One region of the Paenibacillus sp. FSL K6-1217 genome, then DNA from elsewhere that is predicted to be linked to it. Evidence: riboswitches for the same ligand, from Rfam matches in the RefSeq annotation. Region 1 holds a riboswitch; the other holds the start of a gene.
The links. Region 1 has a riboswitch for cyclic di-GMP ahead of MHH28_RS20805 (flagellar assembly protein A). Riboswitches for the same ligand answer to the same signal wherever they lie in the genome.
Positions count from the first base shown of each region.

Region 2: linked by a shared signal. The riboswitch ahead of MHH28_RS27540 (PA14 domain-containing protein) and the one ahead of MHH28_RS20805 (flagellar assembly protein A) in region 1 are both predicted to bind cyclic di-GMP.

Region 1 is NZ_CP150271.1:4,723,919-4,728,451, reverse strand. It holds gene MHH28_RS20805 (flagellar assembly protein A) at 151-1,794, opposite strand; cyclic di-GMP riboswitch class I at 1,870-1,962, opposite strand; gene MHH28_RS20800 (cysteine hydrolase family protein) at 2,511-3,194, shown strand; gene MHH28_RS20795 (ABC transporter substrate-binding protein) at 3,235-4,248, shown strand; gene MHH28_RS20790 (ABC transporter ATP-binding protein) at 4,263-4,533, shown strand, end outside.
Region 2 is NZ_CP150271.1:6,251,255-6,255,787, reverse strand. It holds gene MHH28_RS27540 (PA14 domain-containing protein) at 149-2,494, opposite strand; cyclic di-GMP riboswitch class I at 2,509-2,589, opposite strand; gene MHH28_RS27535 (sugar phosphate nucleotidyltransferase) at 2,727-4,100, opposite strand.

The DNA of each region.
Region 1 (4,533 bases):
GGAGATTTGGCGGCACAACTGGCGATTTAGTTGTACGAATTGCAATTGAGCCTACCCCTTGCACCCTAATCGGGGCGCGGTAAACCCCTCAGCAGGCCATTAGTTAAAGTGATTCTCACACATTTAAATCTAATGAGCTGCTAGTAGTACTTAACAAGAATCCCGCAGAAGCAGCTTCCCGCCGGACTCCAGGCGGCTGTCATGTGAACGGGCAAGATTAATCACCGCATGCTCCTCCTGGAGCAGCTCGATCTCCTCGCCCAGCTTGAGCAGCAGCCTGGAGAAGCTGCTTAGGGCACTGTCCGTGATGCACCCGGTGAACTGTCCCGGATGGGCGAATACCTCAAGCATATGCCGGAGCTTGTCCGTACCGGAGCCGAACTTTCCGTTCATGCGGCTCAGTGCAGCCTGAAGGTCGCGGATCAGGCTCTCCAGGTGGCTGTATTTATCCTCCAGCAGCAGCATGACCACCAGGCCATAATTCACGGACTGCTGGCGGGATTCCACGTTCCTGGCCAGCTGGCGCGCCGACTCGCGCAGTTCGTCCGTCTCTGTCCGCAGCAGGCTTGCGAGGCTGTGCAGCCGGTGCTGCTGTACCCCGGCGTGCCCGGCGTACAGGCCGCTGCCGGTGACCTGGCCGCTCACATAAATGCTGCCGGTGGCAATGATCGTAGATTGGCGTATATCGCCATAGACGTAGACATTGCCCAGGGCTTCGATCCGTGCAGGTCCTTCGAGATCTCCCGGGACAACGATGTCGCCTGCGAAAATCACATCGCCCGCAGTATCCGCCATTTCCCGGGTCAGCAGGCAGAACGGAGGGAAGTCGCATATTCTGACGCTGCCATTCCCTCCGCAGATGCGCGGTCTGCCGGTCTGCCGGGCGACGATATTGCCGCAGGGAAGGAGCCGGGCATGCTCACCGGCAGCGAAGTAGATATCCTGCGGAGGAGGAGGAGGCAGGACACTTCCGTCCGTGTCGAAGCCGGGAATGCCTTCTTCCGGCGGCAGCTTGCGGGCGAAGACCTCGCCCGCAAAGGTAAACGGGGCTCCGGGGAAGCGGAGATACTCCATGGTATCCGCAGGCTCCTGAGCCCGGCGGTCCTGAAGCATCCCGTTGCCCGCCAGCGTATGCTCCGGCAGCATGAATTCCAGCCGGGATGCCCTTCCGGGCAGCGGGGCTCTTCCCTCGGCGATGCAGACCGGGAGATAGGTAGGATTGTCCAGCTCCGCGTACAGGGCGGGAATGTTCAGGTTGCTCAGAACAAAACGGTTGTCCAATGAGGCGATAATCTGTTCTATGGTAAGCGTGGACAGGAGCATCGCCGGGTTGGGCTGGGCACGGACTACCGCTTCGAAGGCGGCGGGACAGTTGACCAGATTCCAGGCGTACTTCTCTGTACGGTATAAAGTGAAGTGAACCTTAAGCTTGTCAGGCGACACGGTAATTTCATATTGCGGCTTCTCGCAGATCTCCCAGGTGATATAATCCGTCTTCGACACCTCGGTTGGCTCTGTAACAGTCTTACAGTTGATCTTCAGGACAACAGGGTGGATCGCAGAGATGCGGGCGGGGGCCCCTCCGGGGAGCGGGGGAGTAATGAATATCTGATTGTCCTGCACGAGGATAATTCCATTCTTATCTCCAGATGTCCCGCCAGAAGTCCGGCCCTCCACAGAGAATGAATCCAGGAGACCCTTGCGTTCGAGCATCAGGGACTCTACGAATTCATATCGGCTTGGTTCGATATACTGCTGCGGCATGGTTGTAACCTCACTTTTTCGTATGATCAATGGCAATTCGTACAGAAAAAGAACATCCTCAAGCCCGGGACAGCTTCCCGTGAACGGCTGGCTTAAGTGGTCTCTATTGGCAGCCTGGCGACCGTAAACGCAGATTCCGGTGTTCTTAGGCCCATGGCTTTGCGTCCTGCCCTTTCGGGGAGTTTGCCTTTAGAAATAGATCAATGATATACATCCTGTAGAGGCGGTTATGTGCGGTCGACTGTAATCGACAAAAAGAGTCATAAATAGTTCTTACGTGGCATTAACTTCTGCAAACAAGCTTAATTCTAGTACTTAAAGAGCTATTTTTCAACTATATTATGCCTATTTATCAAAAAACTTAAAATGTGCAGTTCTATTTCGACAAAAAAACTGGTTTCCCAGCGCTTACAGCTTATGGAAGGCTAGAGAGACGTAAAAGGTCCGGGCTGTCCTTTATACCGGGCGAGTGGAGAAGCCTCATCTAATATATAGATAATGAATGGATCAAACTTGGAAGGAATCAGCAGGTATTCCTTTTTGAGTAATCTTCATTGTGTACATTAATGTTATATATGTGTTAACTATGTAGATAAACACAAACATTATGTGTGTTTTTTCGTAATAAAACCGAAGACATCACGATTATGTTGTAATATAATCTAACTCATAACAAGGAAATTCGATTAAATGTTAACTAATATAACATTAATAGAGCCAGAGACATCAGGAGAGGAGCATGAACCATGCAAATTACAGCAACACCCTACACTTGGCCCTATGACGGTGACATTGACCCGGCGAAGACGGCGCTGATGATTATCGACATGCAGACAGACTTTTGCGGCAAGGGCGGTTACGTGGAAAGAATGGGTTATGACCTCTCGCTAACAGCAAGAGCGATTCAGCCCATTCAGCGGCTGCTGGAACGTATCCGGGACATCGAAGGGTTCACCGTAATCCATACCCGGGAGGGGCATAAGCCGGATCTGTCGGATCTGCCGGCCAACAAGCAGTGGCGGAGCAAGCAGATTGGCGCCGAGATCGGCTCGGAAGGGCCGGCGGGACGTATCCTGGTGCGGGGGGAGCGCGGCTGGCAGATCATTGATGAGCTGGCGCCTGCCGAGGGAGAGTACATTGTAGACAAGCCGGGCAAGGGCAGCTTTTATGCGACAGACCTGGACCTAATCCTGAAGAATAAAGGAATTACCCATCTGATCCTAACCGGGATTACTACCGATGTCTGCGTACACACCACGATGCGGGAAGCCAATGACCGCGGGTACGAGTGTCTGATCCTGGAGGATTGCACGGGGGCTACGGATGAAGCGAATCATCTGGCAGCGCTGAAAATGGTTCAAATGCAGGGCGGGGTGTTCGGCAGTGTAAGTGACTCGCAAGCGGTGCTTGAGGCGCTGGAGCAATACTGAATCCTACGAGTTCAAATTACATCATAACGGGGGAATAACCATGTGGAACAAATCCAGAACGAAAGCATTGATACTGTTAACCTCGCTAATGCTGCTTCTGACCGCTTGCGGTAACAATACGGGGGCCGGTAAGGCCGAAGGCCAGGGAGCGGAAGGCTCGGGCGGTCTGAAGAAGGTGGTACTCCGGCTGAAGTGGATTCACCAGGCGCAGTTCGCCGGGTTCTATACCGCAGTGGAAAAAGGTTTCTATAAAGAAGCGGGGCTTGATGTTGAGATCCGCCCGGGGGGCTCGGACTTCCCGGCTGTGCAGATGGTGGCTTCCGGCAGTGAGGAATTCGGAGTGACCGGTGCCGACCAGGTCGTCATTGCCAGAGAGAAGGGGGTCCCTGTCAAAGCGTTGTCCGCGATCTACCGCAAAACCCCGTTCGTCATGTTCACGCTCAAAGAGTCCGGGATCAAGACGATGGAGGACCTTGTCGGGCAAAAGGTGGGCATTAAGCTGGGCGGCAACGAAGAGCTGACCTTCCGTGCCATGGAGAAAAGCGCGGGCATCGAGCCTTCGCAAATCGAAGAGATGCCGGTCAAATATGATCTGAGTCCGCTGTTAACCGGTCAGGTCAAGGCCTGGCCCGGATATGTTATTAATGAAGTGCTGGCTGTAGAGGAGCAAGGCAAGGAAGTGAATATTATTGATCCGAACGACTATGGCATCAATTTCTATGCCGATACCTTGTTCACCACGGAGTCTGTTATTAAGAAGGACCCGGAGATGGTCGCAAGCTTCGTGCAGGCATCTATGCAGGGCTGGGATTATGCGGTCAAGCATCCGGAGGAGGCAGCGGAATTCGGTCTGAAATATGGCGAGAAGCTGGATCTGAAGCATGAGGTCAATATGATGAAGGCCAGCATTCCGCTGCTTGATCCGGAGAAGCTTCCGCTGGGCTCAATGGACGAGGCGGCCTGGGAGACACTGCAGAAGAATCTGGTCGAGCTGGGCTTTGTGAAAAAGGAACAGGATACGGGCGGAATGTTCACCAACGAGTTTTTGAAATAAGGAGGGACCCGATAATGACAACAGCGATCAAAGAACAGCTGGATGCTGCCCCCGCGCAGCATCCCGGTACCCGGGAAACCATGCTCTCACTGCGCAATTGCTCTCTATCCTTCGGCGATGTGCCAGTGCTGAATCAGGTTAGTCTTGACGTATACCGCAACGAGTTCATTTCGATTCTCGGACCGAGCGGCTGCGGGAAATCCACGACACTCCGGCTGATGCTGCGGCTATTAAGCCCTGAAGCGGGTGGAGAAGTGGCGTATGCCTCCCCCGACCTGTCGTTGG
Region 2 (4,533 bases), 1.5 Mb from region 1:
GGAGCGGTTACGCTTCCCGGATGGTCGTCTATAGCTTAGTAGCCCTGCTGGTAAGCAGGGCCATTAAGAGTGGCTTACAGGATTTATAATTGTAACGTCTTAACCAGTAACAGCGCCAATAATGAACACAGCTGCGGACCTTATGAGCTTAGGAAGCGGAAGGGAGGAACAGCGCGCTTGCCGGAACCGTTCCTTTGGCCTGGCTGGGACTCTGCCACATCAGACGCGCTTTTGCATCCCCTTGATTCTCATAATACTCTACCTGAATATCATACAGCTCGCCTGCGGTCAGGCTGATACTGCCCATGCGTTCGGTGCCGCTCTGCTTCACCCAGCTGTCAATTACAAGCTCACCGTTAACCCGTACGCGGATACCGTCATCGGAATTGGTATAAATCTGATACGTCTCCGTGTACAGCGGCTTAATCTTCCCGCTCCAGCGGACAGAGAAGAAGTCTATACCGAGGGCGGCATCCGGTGAGCCTTGGCGCCAGTTGAAATCAAGCACCGCATCGGTGCGCACTGCAGCGGGATCACCCGACAGTGTCATGTTATTGAAGTATTCCGCGTACAGTCCATTGGCAGCAGGGGCTTCAACAACCGGAGGCTCCTCCGGTGCTGCTGTTGGAGAAGGAACGGGAGCCGCTGTCGGCGTTGGCACCGGTGTTGGCGTTGGTGCAGGTACTGGCGTCAGCGCTGGTGTTGGCATTGGTGTCGTTACTGGTGCCGGCGTTGTTGTCGGAGCTGCTGTAGCTGCCGGTACGTCTGTTGCAGCCGGAGCAGGGTTGGATAGATTGCCTGTTGCCAAGAAAAGCGCACTTGCAGGCACGGTTCCCTTCACCTGGCTTGGGCTCTGCCACATCAGATGGACATTCGCATCGCCTGCATTCTCATAATACTCTACCTTGATATCGTACAGTTGCCCGGCAGTCAAGGCTATGCTTCCGGTACGGGCCGTTCCGCTCTGCTTGACCCAGCTGTCAATGACCGCTGTGCCGTTCACCCACAGGCGGATACCGTCATCCGATGTTGTATAGAACTGATAGGTCTCACTGTAGGCCGGCTTGATCTGGCCGGTCCAGCGGATGGAGAAGTAATCTGCGCCGAGTGCGGCACTGGGCGTACCCTGACGCCAATTGAAGCTGATGACGTCATCACTCCGCACCATAACCGGGGTCCCCGAGAGCGTCACGTTCTTGAAGTATTCTCCAAGCAGCCCGTTCCTGGCAGGCTTATTCCCCGTATCACTGGGAGTTGGGTCCGGCTTCTGGATCGGCGTGGCGGTTGGAGCCGGAGTTGGCGTTGCGGTTGGAGCCGGTGTTGCTGTAGGCGTTGGCACTGGTGTTGCTGTAGGCGTTGGCACTGGTGTTGCTGTAGGCGTTGGCACTGGTGTTGGTGTTGGTGTTGGTGATGGCGTTGCGGTTGGCTTAGGGACCGCCACCGGAGCAGTCCAGGCCTTATATTGGTCACGGGTCAGGGTGTAGCTGTCATTCATGAAATTCTTGATCGTTGTCGTGCTGTTATTCTCATAGAGCATCTTGCCCCAGTTCATCATAAACACGTAATTCTGCTGGGAAAGCTTCAGCTTCGATATATTCGGCATTTCACCGTTCTCGCCGATGCCGATCGGTTTACCGCCAGCCAGGCTGGTCAGATCATCATGATATTTTGTCGAATAATCGTTATTATATATATCTGCTGCCAGCACATCCACTCTGTCCGCGCCCGGATAGGTCCGTGCATAGGGATCAGAGTTGGCATTCGGCGCATTCGGGTTCCATACCCAAATCAGATTATTTAATTGATGAACGTTTACGAAACGGTCATACATAATATTCCATAGTGCAGTGAAGTTGTCTTTCTTGCCCCACCAGAACCAGCCGCCGTTCATTTCATGGTACGGTCTCCACAGGATTGGAACCTTGGCATCCCGTAGGCTTTTAAGCGAGACGGCTACCTTATCAAGATCGGTTATCAACGCATTATACTCCGTGGTGCCGGGAGTTACGTATTTGTTGAACTGTGCCTGGCTGATTGACTTCTGCACATTGGACCATTCGTATCTGGTGCCCGGCAGGTTCTGATGAAATGTCATGGCAACGATGCCGCCTGCTCTGGACCAGTTCGTCGCACTCCAGACGATATTCTTGCGCTGTTTGGCTACTCCGCTCTCCGTCTGTCCGCCAATCGCTCCAAGCTCATAACCGTGCAGTGCTGCGTATTGTCCGCTTGTTCCCTTCAGCTTGTTGCTTAATTCGTCAGGACTCTCGAAATAGTCATGCTGCCCGGTAATGATCCCATTTCCCGTGATGTCATACAGATTGTTCAGCAGCTCGACCGCCTCGGCTGAGGCCCCCGGATTCACTGGCGCTCCTATAGAGGAGGCAGCCTTGACAGTGGACGGGGCGATTCCCAGTCCCGCAGGTACAACAGACCATACAACGGCCAGCGACAACACAGCGCGGAGCAAACGAGACTTACGGTAAGTTTTCACAATATTCTCTTCCTTTCGGTAGCCAGGCTGCCACTCTTGCGAAGGCCCTATAGCTTTGCGTCCCTATCTTTCGATTAGGTTTGCCTTTGTCGTTTTGGAAGGATCAATCCCTCTTACCGTAAATATCGTCAATATGCAAATTTAATGTATAGTAATGGAGAATTTCCTCGAAAAAATAGTTCTATGTGCCTGATTTAAAATTGTAACATTTGGTTAAATAGATAAGTTAGACCTACGAAATGAACTGATGTAGAGCTATATCCTCCCAGTCCAGAGTAATACGGATATTGTCTTCCTCTACCAGCTCAGACCCTGTCTGCACCTCAATGAACTCCACATCTGTAAGGGCAAGAATGGCATGCTTAGTCCCTTCCGGTATCCTTACCACATCCCCTGCCTTCACGTTGTGCATCTTCTCGTTAATCACAATGCTTGCTTCACCGCTGACAAAAGTCCAGATTTCACAGCGCTTGTGATGCAGCTGGTAGCTGATATTTTTGCCCTCGTTGATGAAAATCCGCTTGGTCAGTACCTCGTTGCCTTCATCATATTTCACATAATCGATCACCTTGTAGTGGCCCCAGCGGCGCTCTTCGTACATCGGCCGTTGTTCAAAGGTCTTCAGCACTTCCTTGATCCGCGGACTCTCGGCCTTATGTGTCACCAGAATGCCGTCCGGGCTGGCCGCGATAATCAGGTCCTTCGCCCCGATAACCGTGATCGGAATATCCAGCTCGTTAATGAGGCAGGTGCCCTCGGAGTCAGCGGTGATGAAGCCTTTGCCGACATGGTTGCTGGTCATTTCCTCGGTCAGGGTGTTCCAGGTGCCCAGGTCCTTCCAGAACCCGTCATAAGGCTGCACCACGATGTTCTCCTCTTTCTCTACCACTTCGTAATCGAAGCTGATCGAGGACAGCAGCTTATACTGCTTCTGGAGCTCCTCGTAATTCAGCGGCAGCCCTTTGCGCTGCAGAATATCCAGCAGGTAGCCCAGACGGAAAGCGAATACTCCGCAGTTCCACAGTGCCCCCCGGCTGATCAGCTCCTCGGCCTGCACGCGGTCCGGCTTCTCCTGGAAGTGGCTCACCTGCAGGTAGCCATTCGCTCCCGCATCTGCGCCCGTCGGAATGATGTAACCATATTTCTCCGAGGCATGCTCGGGAACTACCCCCATCAGCGCCAGGTTCGCCCCGCTCACCAGCATGGTGTTCTCCAGTTGCAGCACGGTTTCGAAAAAGGAGGATTCCACGTAAGGGTCCACCGGCAGAATCGCCACGGTCTCGCTCGGGGAAACCCCAGCGATGGAATACAGGTAGGCGGCCGTCAGCGCAATCGCCGGGAAGGTATCCCGCCGCTCCGGCTCCACGATGATCGGCACTTCGCTGCCGAGCTGGCTCTGAATCATCTCCACCTGGCTGCGTCCGGTCGCCAGATAAGAAGACTCTGCCATTCCTGTCTCCTCCAGCTGTCTCCATACCCGTTGGACCATCGATTCCGGTTCACCTGCCGGGCTTTCCAGCACCTTCAGAAATTGTTTGGAGCGTGAATCATTGGACAACGGCCACAGCCGCTTGCCGGAACCGCCTGATAGAAGTACCAGTTTCATATGTGAACCCTCCGTATCGTATTGTTATTGGGTATTTCTTATTGCGGGAGAATCGTAAATTAAAATCCCGCCTGTTATGAGGGTCGCTGCAAGGAATTGTGGGCTTACGGCCGCTGTTGTCTCCAGATGTTGTTGATTATATTGCTTGCAGCAGATAACATCCGGAGACAATGGCGGACGCTAACGCTCCTACAGCTCCAAAATTCCTCTCCACTCCATTTCATAACAGGCTTTACTTTTTATATCCGCTTCGCCCGCAGGCGAAGCTCCCGGCTAAAGATCCGATATTGCCGCTTGTTGTAGCGGCAAGGAGGGCCGGGCTGCCGCTATGCTTGCGCGGCAGCAGTTGAAACCCTGGTTGCCGCTGCTGTTGTTCCAGCGGTGAAAGATTCAAAGTCTCAAAGACTCAAAGACTCTTAAGTGCCGCTTGTTC